2 regions of the Cupriavidus gilardii genome follow, and region 2 is predicted to be linked to the other one. Evidence: riboswitches for the same ligand, from Rfam matches in the RefSeq annotation. Region 2 holds a riboswitch; the other holds the start of a gene.
The links. Region 2 has a riboswitch for glycine ahead of gcvT (glycine cleavage system aminomethyltransferase GcvT). Riboswitches for the same ligand answer to the same signal wherever they lie in the genome.
Positions count from the first base shown of each region.

Region 1: linked by a shared signal. The riboswitch ahead of FOB47_RS00195 (D-amino acid dehydrogenase) and the one ahead of gcvT (glycine cleavage system aminomethyltransferase GcvT) in region 2 are both predicted to bind glycine.

Region 1 is NZ_CP054624.1:48,443-52,828, forward strand. It holds gene FOB47_RS00190 (SDR family NAD(P)-dependent oxidoreductase) at 1-284, shown strand, start outside; gene FOB47_RS00195 (D-amino acid dehydrogenase) at 914-2,251, opposite strand; glycine riboswitch at 2,308-2,424, opposite strand; gene FOB47_RS00200 (GGDEF domain-containing protein) at 2,558-3,544, opposite strand; gene fumC (class II fumarate hydratase) at 3,735-4,386, opposite strand, start outside.
Region 2 is NZ_CP054626.1:3,213,426-3,217,811, reverse strand. It holds gene gcvP (aminomethyl-transferring glycine dehydrogenase) at 1-472, opposite strand, end outside; gene gcvH (glycine cleavage system protein GcvH) at 546-926, opposite strand; gene gcvT (glycine cleavage system aminomethyltransferase GcvT) at 1,034-2,161, opposite strand; glycine riboswitch at 2,260-2,404, opposite strand; glycine riboswitch at 2,426-2,536, opposite strand; gene FOB47_RS24770 (UvrD-helicase domain-containing protein) at 2,774-4,386, shown strand, end outside.

The sequences.
Region 1 (4,386 bases), on a different replicon from region 2:
GGCTGAGCGGGACCGGCGTCACGGTCAACGCGGTATTGCCGGGACCGACGCTGTCGGACGGCCTGCGGGAAATGCTGCGCGAGGACGCGGACAAGGCAGGGCTGTCGATCGAGGAAGCGGCCGCCGAGTTCGTCAAGGCGCATCGGCCCAGCTCGATCATCCAGCGCGCGGCCACGGTGGAGGAGGTCGCGCACATGGTGGTCTACGTCTGTTCGCCGCAGGCATCGGCGACCACCGGCGCCGCGTTGCGCGTCGATGGCGGCGTGGTCGACACCATCGCCTGATACCGAGGCGCGAGCCCGCTGCCTCCGCGCGGCGATGGCGAGACGTCGAGGCATCGGAGAGCCTTGATTCGACTGAGGTTGTGTACGCAGAAACGGGTACGCATGGCACGCCACGCGGCATCGGACGGCGTTCGCACGACGCAGAAACGGGTACGGTGCGGGCCCGCATCGCAGGCGGCCGGTGCGGATTGCGCGCCCGATCGATGCCATGCCCGGGTCTGGCTTTGGCCCGCAAGGTGCACTGTGAGCCGGCAACTGGGCCGGCAACTGGGCCGGCAATTGGGCGGGCAGTAGGGCCGGCAGTAGGGCGGGCAGTAGGGCTGGCCATGGGGCTGTCGATGCGGCCGCCAATCGGCTCCAGTCGGCTCCAGTCCGCTGCCAGTCGGCTGCCAGTCCGCTGCCAGTCGGCTGCCAGTCGGCTGCCAGTCGGCTGCCAGTCGGCTGCCAGTCGGCTGCCAGTCGGCTGCCAATGCGGCCCGCAGAAACGGGTACGCTCGCCGAAAGCCGTGCGCAGAAACGGGTACGCTTTGGCGCCAATGCATGCGCGGCAGATGAAACGAAAACACCGGCGCGAATGTCGAGGCCATGCCGCGCCGGTGTCGTTGTTTCAGACCTGAATCAGACGCACCTCAAACTTCGGCCGCCTCCGTTGCGGCGGCGCGCGTGGCAGCCACCGGCGCGACTGGCCGCGCGAGCCGCGGCGCCTGCGGCAGCGGACCGCAAAAGCCGAAGTCCACTTCCGGCACGCGGCCGCTGATCAGTTCGGCGATCGCGCGTCCCGAGCCGCAGCCGTGCGTCCAGCCCAGTGTGCCATGGCCCGTGTTCAGGTACAGCCCCTGCACCGCGCTCGCGCCGATATACGGCACGTTGCCCGGCGTCGCGGGACGCAGGCCGGTCCAGTAGCGCGCCAGTTCGGGGCGGCTGACACCGGGGAAGATCTCCAGCGTGCGCCGCACGATGGCCTCGCAACGCACCGGGTTCAGCTCCATCGAATAGCCGTTGAGCTCGGCGGTGCCGGCGATGCGCAAGCGATCGCCCAGCCGCGAGAACACCAGCTTGTACTCGTCGTCGGTCAGGCTGACGGTCGGCGCGCGCTCGGGATCGAGCACCGGCAGCGTGGCCGAATAGCCCTTGGCCGGATAGATGTCGAGCTTGACGCCAAGCGGGCGCGCCAGCATCGGGCTGAAGCTGCCGAGCGCGAGCACATAGGCGTCGGCCTGCTCGACCGTGTACGCGCCGGTCTCGTCGGCGATCTCGACGCCGCGCATGCGGCCGCCTTCGGCCAGCAGCCGCTGCACGCGCACGCCATAGCGGAAACGCACGCCGCGCGCCTCGCACAGTGCGGCCAGGCCGGTGGTGAAGCGGTGCACGTCGCCGGACTCGTCCTCGCTGGTGTAGGTGGCGCCCGCCAGCCGCGGCGCGATCGAGGCCAGCGCGGGCTCGAGCTTCACCACTTCGTCGGGACCGATCACGCGGCGCTCGCAGCCGAGCTCGCGCATGATCCGCGCGGGCTCGATGGCCGCTTCGAATTCCTTCTGGCTGGTGTAGAAGTGCAGGATGCCGCGGGTCAGGTGGTCGTATTCGATGCCGGTCTCGGCGCGCAGCGCCTGCAGGCTGGCGCGGCTGTAGGTGCCGAGATTGAGCAGCTGGATCATGTTGCGGGTGGAACGCCGGGCCGGGCATTCGCGCAGGAACTTCAGGCCCCACGACCATTGCGCCGGGTCGGCGCGCAGGCGGAACAGCAGCGGCGCATCCTCGCGTCCCAGCCAGCTGAGCAGTTTGAGCGGCGCCGACGGATTGGCCCAGGGTTCGGCATGGCTGACCGAGATCTGGCCGCCATTGCCGAAGCTGGTTTCGCGTGCCGCGCCGGCATTGCGCTCGAGCACCACGACCTCGTGGCCCGCCTTGGACAGATACCACGCCGAGGCCACGCCGATCACGCCGGCCCCCATCACGATGACTTTCATTTCAGGCTCCAGGATGCAAAAAGGGGCAGCCGGCCGGCATCGTCGATGCCAACCCGGCTGCCCCCACTGTCCTTTTGCCTGAGAGATTCACCGCGTCCGCCCCGGACCCGGCTTGCCCCTTCGGCGGCCGTCATCGTCGAATCATGATGGCGGCGCTCTCCAGTTCGTTGTCGTCTCCAGTCTTCGGTACCTGAGCGTTTCGGGGGTACGCCTTCGGCAGCGCTGCCGCCGCGCTGTCGCGCCGCAGGTTCGCTTTCTCCTGGATGGCCGGACAGTAACACGGCGCGGCGGCGGCCGCAACGCGAGTTACTGACCCCCGGCGGGCGGCGTCCCTGCCTTGCGGGCCTGCTTGTTTGCGTACATCGCCTGATCGGCCTGCGCCAGCAGATCGGCGATGCCCGCGTGGCGGGCGGGATCGAACGCGACCGCGCCGGCGCTGAAATCGAGCCGATAACCGCGCTGGCTCTGCGCGTTGTGCGCGTCCACGCCCTGCCGCAGCCGGTCCAGCATCGCGTCGCACTGGTCGGCGCAGGCGTCGACCAGCAGCACGACGAACTCGTCGCCGCCGAGCCGTCCGATCAGGTCGGACTGACGGAACGCGCGGCGCAACTGATCGGCAAAGGCGGTCAGCGCCAGATCGCCCTCCGCGTGGCCGAAGCGGTCGTTGATGGCCTTGAAGCCATCCATGTCGAAGAACAGCAGCGTGACCGGCACCCCCTGGCGCTGGCAGACCGCCAGCGCGTGCTGCGCCAGCGCCGAGAAGCCGCGCCGGTTCGACAGCATGGTCAGGTCGTCCATCGACGCCAGTTGCGCGGATTCCAGCTCCTGCTCGGCCAGGCGCCCCAGATCGTGCAGCAGCGCCTGATCGTCCTGGTCGAACTCGCGCGGCGCGGTGTCGATCAGGCACAGCGTGCCGACCTTGGCGCCGCCGCGTACCGCGAGCGGGCAGCCGGCGTAGAAGCGCACGCCGGGCGCGCCGGTGACCAGCGGATTGTCGTGAAAGCGCTGGTCCTGCAGCGCGTCGGGCACGATCAGCAGATCGTCGCGCAGGATCGCATGGCCGCAGAACGATTGCTCGCGCGGCGTTTCGCGCACGGCCAGGCCGAACGAGGACTTGAACCACTGCCGCTTGGCGTCGACCAGGCTGACCAGCGCGATCGGCACGTCGAACAGCCGCCTGGCCAGCCGCGTCAGCCGATCGAAGCGCTCTTCGGCGGCGGTATCGAGGATGTTCAGCGAATACAGCGCGTCGAGGCGCCGCTGGTCATCGGCGGGAATGGGAGCAGGAATCATCTGGTCAATGCGATCGTTGTTACCCCGATCGTCAGCCCGTCTCGAGCGGGTTTGTTTCCGGCCGCCGCGGGCGGGGCCGGTCGAAGGTTCGGTCAATGCGCTGGCTGCCGGTGGCAGGGTCGGGCGCGTGGCCCACCGCATGGTCGCGTCCGTGGCCGGGTCCATGGCCGCCAGCACCGGTGCGCTGGCGCTACACCTCGCGCGTCATCCCCTTCAGGTCGATCCATTGTTCGAACTGCTCGGCGGTGACATGGCCGGAGGCAATCGCCGCCTCGCGCAGCGACAGGTTGCGGGCCACCGCCAGCTTGGCGATCTCGGCGGCCTTGTCGTAGCCGATATGCGGGTTCAGCGCGGTGACCGGCATCAGCGATCGTTCGAGCAGCTCGCCGATGCGCGTCCGGTCCGCCTCGACGCCGGCCACCATGTGCTCGGCGAAGCTGGCCGCCGCGTCGGCCAGCAGTGTAACCGACTGCAGCAGGCTGTAAGCGATGACCGGCTTGTAGGCGTTCAGCTCCAGCGTGCCGAGGCCGTTGGCCAGCGTGATCGTGGTGTGGTTGCCGATCACGCGGCAACAGACCATCGCCAGCGCTTCGGCCTGCGTGGGATTGACCTTGCCCGGCATGATCGACGAACCCGGCTCGTTGGCCGGCAGCTGCAGCTCGGCAAACCCCGCGCGCGGGCCGGAGCCCAGCAGCATGAAGTCGCGCGCGATCTTCAGGAAGGACGAGGCCGTGGTGTTCAGCGCGCCCGACAGGTCGGTCAGCGCGTCGTGCGCGGCCTGCAGCGCGTAGCGGTTGGCGGCCGGTTCGAACGGCAGGCCGGTGTAGTCGGCCAGCGCGCGC
Region 2 (4,386 bases):
CGATATCGAGGCCGGTCAGGTCGGTGATCATCTGCTGGAAGTTCAGCATCGCCTCCAGGCGGCCCTGCGAGATCTCGGGCTGGTACGGCGTGTAGGCGGTGTACCAGGCCGGGTTCTCGAAGATATTGCGCAGGATCACGCCCGGCGTCAGCGTGTTGTAGTAGCCCTGGCCGATGAAGCTCTTGAACACCTTGTTCTTGCCGGCGATGCCGCGCAGCTTGGCCAGCGCGGCTTCCTCGCTCAGCGGCTCGGTGAATTCGCCCAGCGGCATGCCGTCGCGGCGGCGGATCGCGGCCGGGATGATGGCGTCCATCAGCGCGGCGCGGCTGTCGTAGCCCAGCACCTTCAGCATGTGCTGCTGTTCGGCGGCGTCGGGACCGATATGGCGGTGGGAGAAGGCGTCGCGAGCTTCGAGTTCGGCCAGCGAAGGGCGAGCGGATTGAGCGGCGTTCATGGGCAGGGGAGCGTTCATGGCAAGTGACTCGGAGAGGCGGGCCGGGACATGGTGGTCAGCCATGCCCTGGCGCCACGGGCGGGGCGCCGGCTCAGGCGCCGACGCTGGCCTTGTAGGCGTCGGCCGTCATCAGGCCGTTGACGTCGTCGCCGTTGGCCGGCTTGATCTTGAACAGCCAGGCATCGAAGGCGTTGGCGTTGACGCTCTCGGGCGCATCCTTGACGGCGTCGTTGACGGCGACCACTTCGCCGGCCACCGGCGCGTAGATGTCCGACGCGGCCTTGACCGATTCGACCACGGCCAGCGCGTCACCGGCGCCGACCGTCTTGCCGACCTCGGGCAGCTCGAGGAAGACGATGTCGCCGAGCGCATCCTGTGCGTGATCGGTGATGCCGATCGTCAGTGTGCCGTCGGTTTCGACGCGCACCCATTCGTGCGACTCGGTGTACTTCAGGTCAGCGGGGAAATTCATCGAGATTCTCCAATTTCAGATTCTTGTGTCGCGCCGCCGCGTGCCGTCGGAATGAAAGGGGCCGCGGGGCGCAGCGTGACCGGGTGGACGATGTCCGCAGTGAGCCGTCAGCTCACGAGTGCCTTGCCATTGCGCACAAACGGCAGTTTAACCACAGTCGCAGTCAGTTTGCGGTCGCGGATCAGCACCTGGACTTCGCTGCCGAGCGCCACATCCTTGGGCAGGCGCGCGAAGGCGATCGATTGGGACAGGGTGGGGCTGAAGGTGCCAGAGGTGATCTCGCCCTCGCCGGCGGCGGTCAGCACGGTCTGGTGCGCGCGCAGCACACCGCCCTTGTCGCGCAGGATCAGGCCGGCGAACTGCTGGCGCTGGCCGTTGGCCAGCAGCGCGGCCTTGCCGACGAAATCGCGCTCGCTCTGCAGATCGACGGTCCAGGCCAGGCCGGCGTCGAGCGGCGAGGTATGGATGTCCATGTCCTGGCCGTACAGGTTCATGCCGGCTTCGAGCCGCAGCGTGTCGCGCGCGCCGAGCCCGGCGGGACGCACGCCGGCGGCATGCAGCTTTTCCCAGACCGCGGCGACGTTGTCGGCGGGCACCACCAGCTCGAAGCCGTCCTCGCCGGTGTAGCCGGTGCGGGCCACCATGATTTCGCCGATCGCGGCGTCTTCGACGACCATCGCGTTGAACGGCTTGAGCGCTTCGCTGGGCTGGGTCGACGGGAACGCGGCCCACACCTTGGCGCGCGCGTTCGGGCCCTGCACGGCGACGATGGCCAGCGGCGCGGCGTGATCGGAGGCGTTGTCGGTGCGACGGGGAGTAATGGTCACGCCGGCGCCGGTGTCGGCATTGCGCTGGCGGATCCAGTCGATATCGCCGGTCGCGGTGCTGGCGTTGACGACCAGGCGGAAGCGGTCCTCGGCGAAGAAATAGACGATCAGGTCGTCGATCACGCCGCCGTTCGGGTCGAGCATGCAGGAGTACAGCGCCTTGCCGGGGGTTTGCAGCTTGTCGACGTTGTTGGCGAGCAGCCCGCGCAGGAAGGCGCGGGTATTGGGGCCGGCGAGGTCGACGACGCACATGTGCGAAACGTCGAACATGCCCGCATCGCTGCGCACCGCATGGTGTTCCTCGATCTGGGAGCCGTAGTTGACCGGCATGTCCCAACCGCCGAAATCGACCATGCGGGCGCCGAGGGCGCGGTGGATGGCGTTGAGCGGGGTGGCCTGGAGCGTCATGGATTCCTCGGAGCGTGGCATCGTTCGGTCCGGCGCGCGCGGCGCGCCAAACAAAAAAGGGTCATCCGTCGCGCGGCTCGGTTGAACCGTCGCGACGGATGACCCCCTCTGTCCTCGATACCTGAGAGATTACGGCGGGCCTTGCTGTCCTTGCGACAGGCTGGCCACGCTGTGCGCCCCTTCGGTGGACACGCTCATCATTCAATTGATGAATGGCGGGTGTCGCTCTCCAGAGTTCGGCATACATCGTGTGCATGCTGCATGCCGATCCGCCCGGTCCATGGTGCCTGAGAGTTTTCGGGTGATTCCCCTTCGGCGGCGCGAGTGAAAAGCACGTTGCACTAAGCAGGTCGCGCGCTCTCCCGGACGGATGGCGCGACTCTAACCGCAGGCTTGGCGGCTGTCAACGCGAGAGCGGCGCCGCCGAGGAGACCGTCCAGGGGCGGCGGCGAGCGCCGGCCGCCGTGTTAACATCGCCCGCTTCGACCCGTTCGGCCCTTCCGCGGCGCTTCTACAGTTCGGCGGTTGGCCCGCACGGATCGCACCCTCGGCCCGCATCCCTCGCGATGCCGGCGCCGCCTCCCGCTGTACCCGATTTCCGATCCCCGACCGATGACCCACGGACTGAACGCCGCCCAATCCGAAGCCGTCCGCTATCTGGACGGGCCCTGCCTGGTGCTCGCCGGCGCGGGTTCGGGCAAGACCCGTGTGATCACGCAGAAGATCGCGCATCTGATCGAGGACAAGGGCTTCGAGCCCCGCCACATCGCCGCGGTGACCTTCACCAACAAGGCCGCCAAGGAAATGCAGGAGCGGATCGCCAAGCTGATGGAGGGCAAGACCCGGGACGGCAAGCGCATCCCGCTGCGCCAGCTGACCGTCTGTACCTTCCACTCGCTGGGCGTGCAGATCCTGCGCGCCGAGGCCGAGCACCTGGGCCTGAAGCCGCAGTTCTCGATCATGGACGCCGATGACTGCTTCGGCCTGATCCAGGAGCAGTTGGCGACCACCGACAAGAAGCTGATCCGCAGCGTGCAGAGCACGATCTCGCTGTGGAAGAACGGCATGGTCGATCCCGAGACCGCGATCGCCGAGGCCGCCGACGCCGACCAGCACCAGGCCGCGCTGATCTACCGCAACTACGTCGCCACGCTGGCGGCGTACCAGGCGGTCGACTTCGACGACCTGATCCGGCTGCCCGCCGAGCTGTTCGCACGCGACGAAACCGTGCGGCTCAAGTGGCAGAACCGGCTGCGCTACTTCCTCGTCGACGAATACCAGGACACCAACGCCTGCCAGTATCAGCTGCTGAAGCTGCTGGCCGGCGGCTCGCATCTGCGTGCGCCCGCCTTCACCGCGGTCGGCGACGACGACCAGGCGATCTACGGCTGGCGCGGCGCCACGCTGGACAATCTGCGCCTGCTGCAGACCGACTTCCCGAACCTGAAGGTCATCAAGCTCGAGCAGAACTATCGCTCCACGGTGCGCATCCTGCAGGCTGCCAATGCGGTGATCGCCAACAACCCCAAGCTGTTCGACAAGACGCTGTGGAGCGAGCACGGCATGGGGGACCCGATCACCGTGACGCCGATGAACGACGAGGAGCACGAGGCCGAGTCGGTGGTGTTCAAGCTGTCGGCGCACAAGTTCGAGCGGCGCGCGCAGTTCCGCGACTACGCGATCCTCTATCGCGGCAACCATCAGGCGCGCCTGTTCGAACAGATCCTGCGCCGCGAGCGCATTCCCTATGTGCTGTCAGGCGGGCAGAGCTTCTTCGACAAGGCCGAGATCAAGGACATCTGCGCCTATCTGCGGCTGATCGCCAATCCCGACGACGATCCCGCCTTCATCCGCGCGGTCACCACGCCGCGGCGCGGGGTCGGCAATACCACGCTGGAGGTGCTGGGCACCTTCGCCGGCCAGGCCAAGGTCTCGCTGTTCGAGGCGGCGATGATGGGCGGCATCGAAGGCAAGCTGCAGCCGCGCCAGCTGGAGCCGCTGCGCACCTTCTGCGAGGCGATGGTGCGGCTGGCCGACCGTGCCGCGCGCGATCCGGCCACCGAGGTGCTCGACGACCTGATGGAAGGCATCCACTACGAAGCCTATCTGTACGACACCTTCGACGAGCGCCAGGCCCAGGCCAAATGGACCAATACGCTGGAATTCCTCGACTGGCTCAAGCGCAAGGGCACCAAGCCGGAGGCCGCGGACGGCGAGGCGACGGG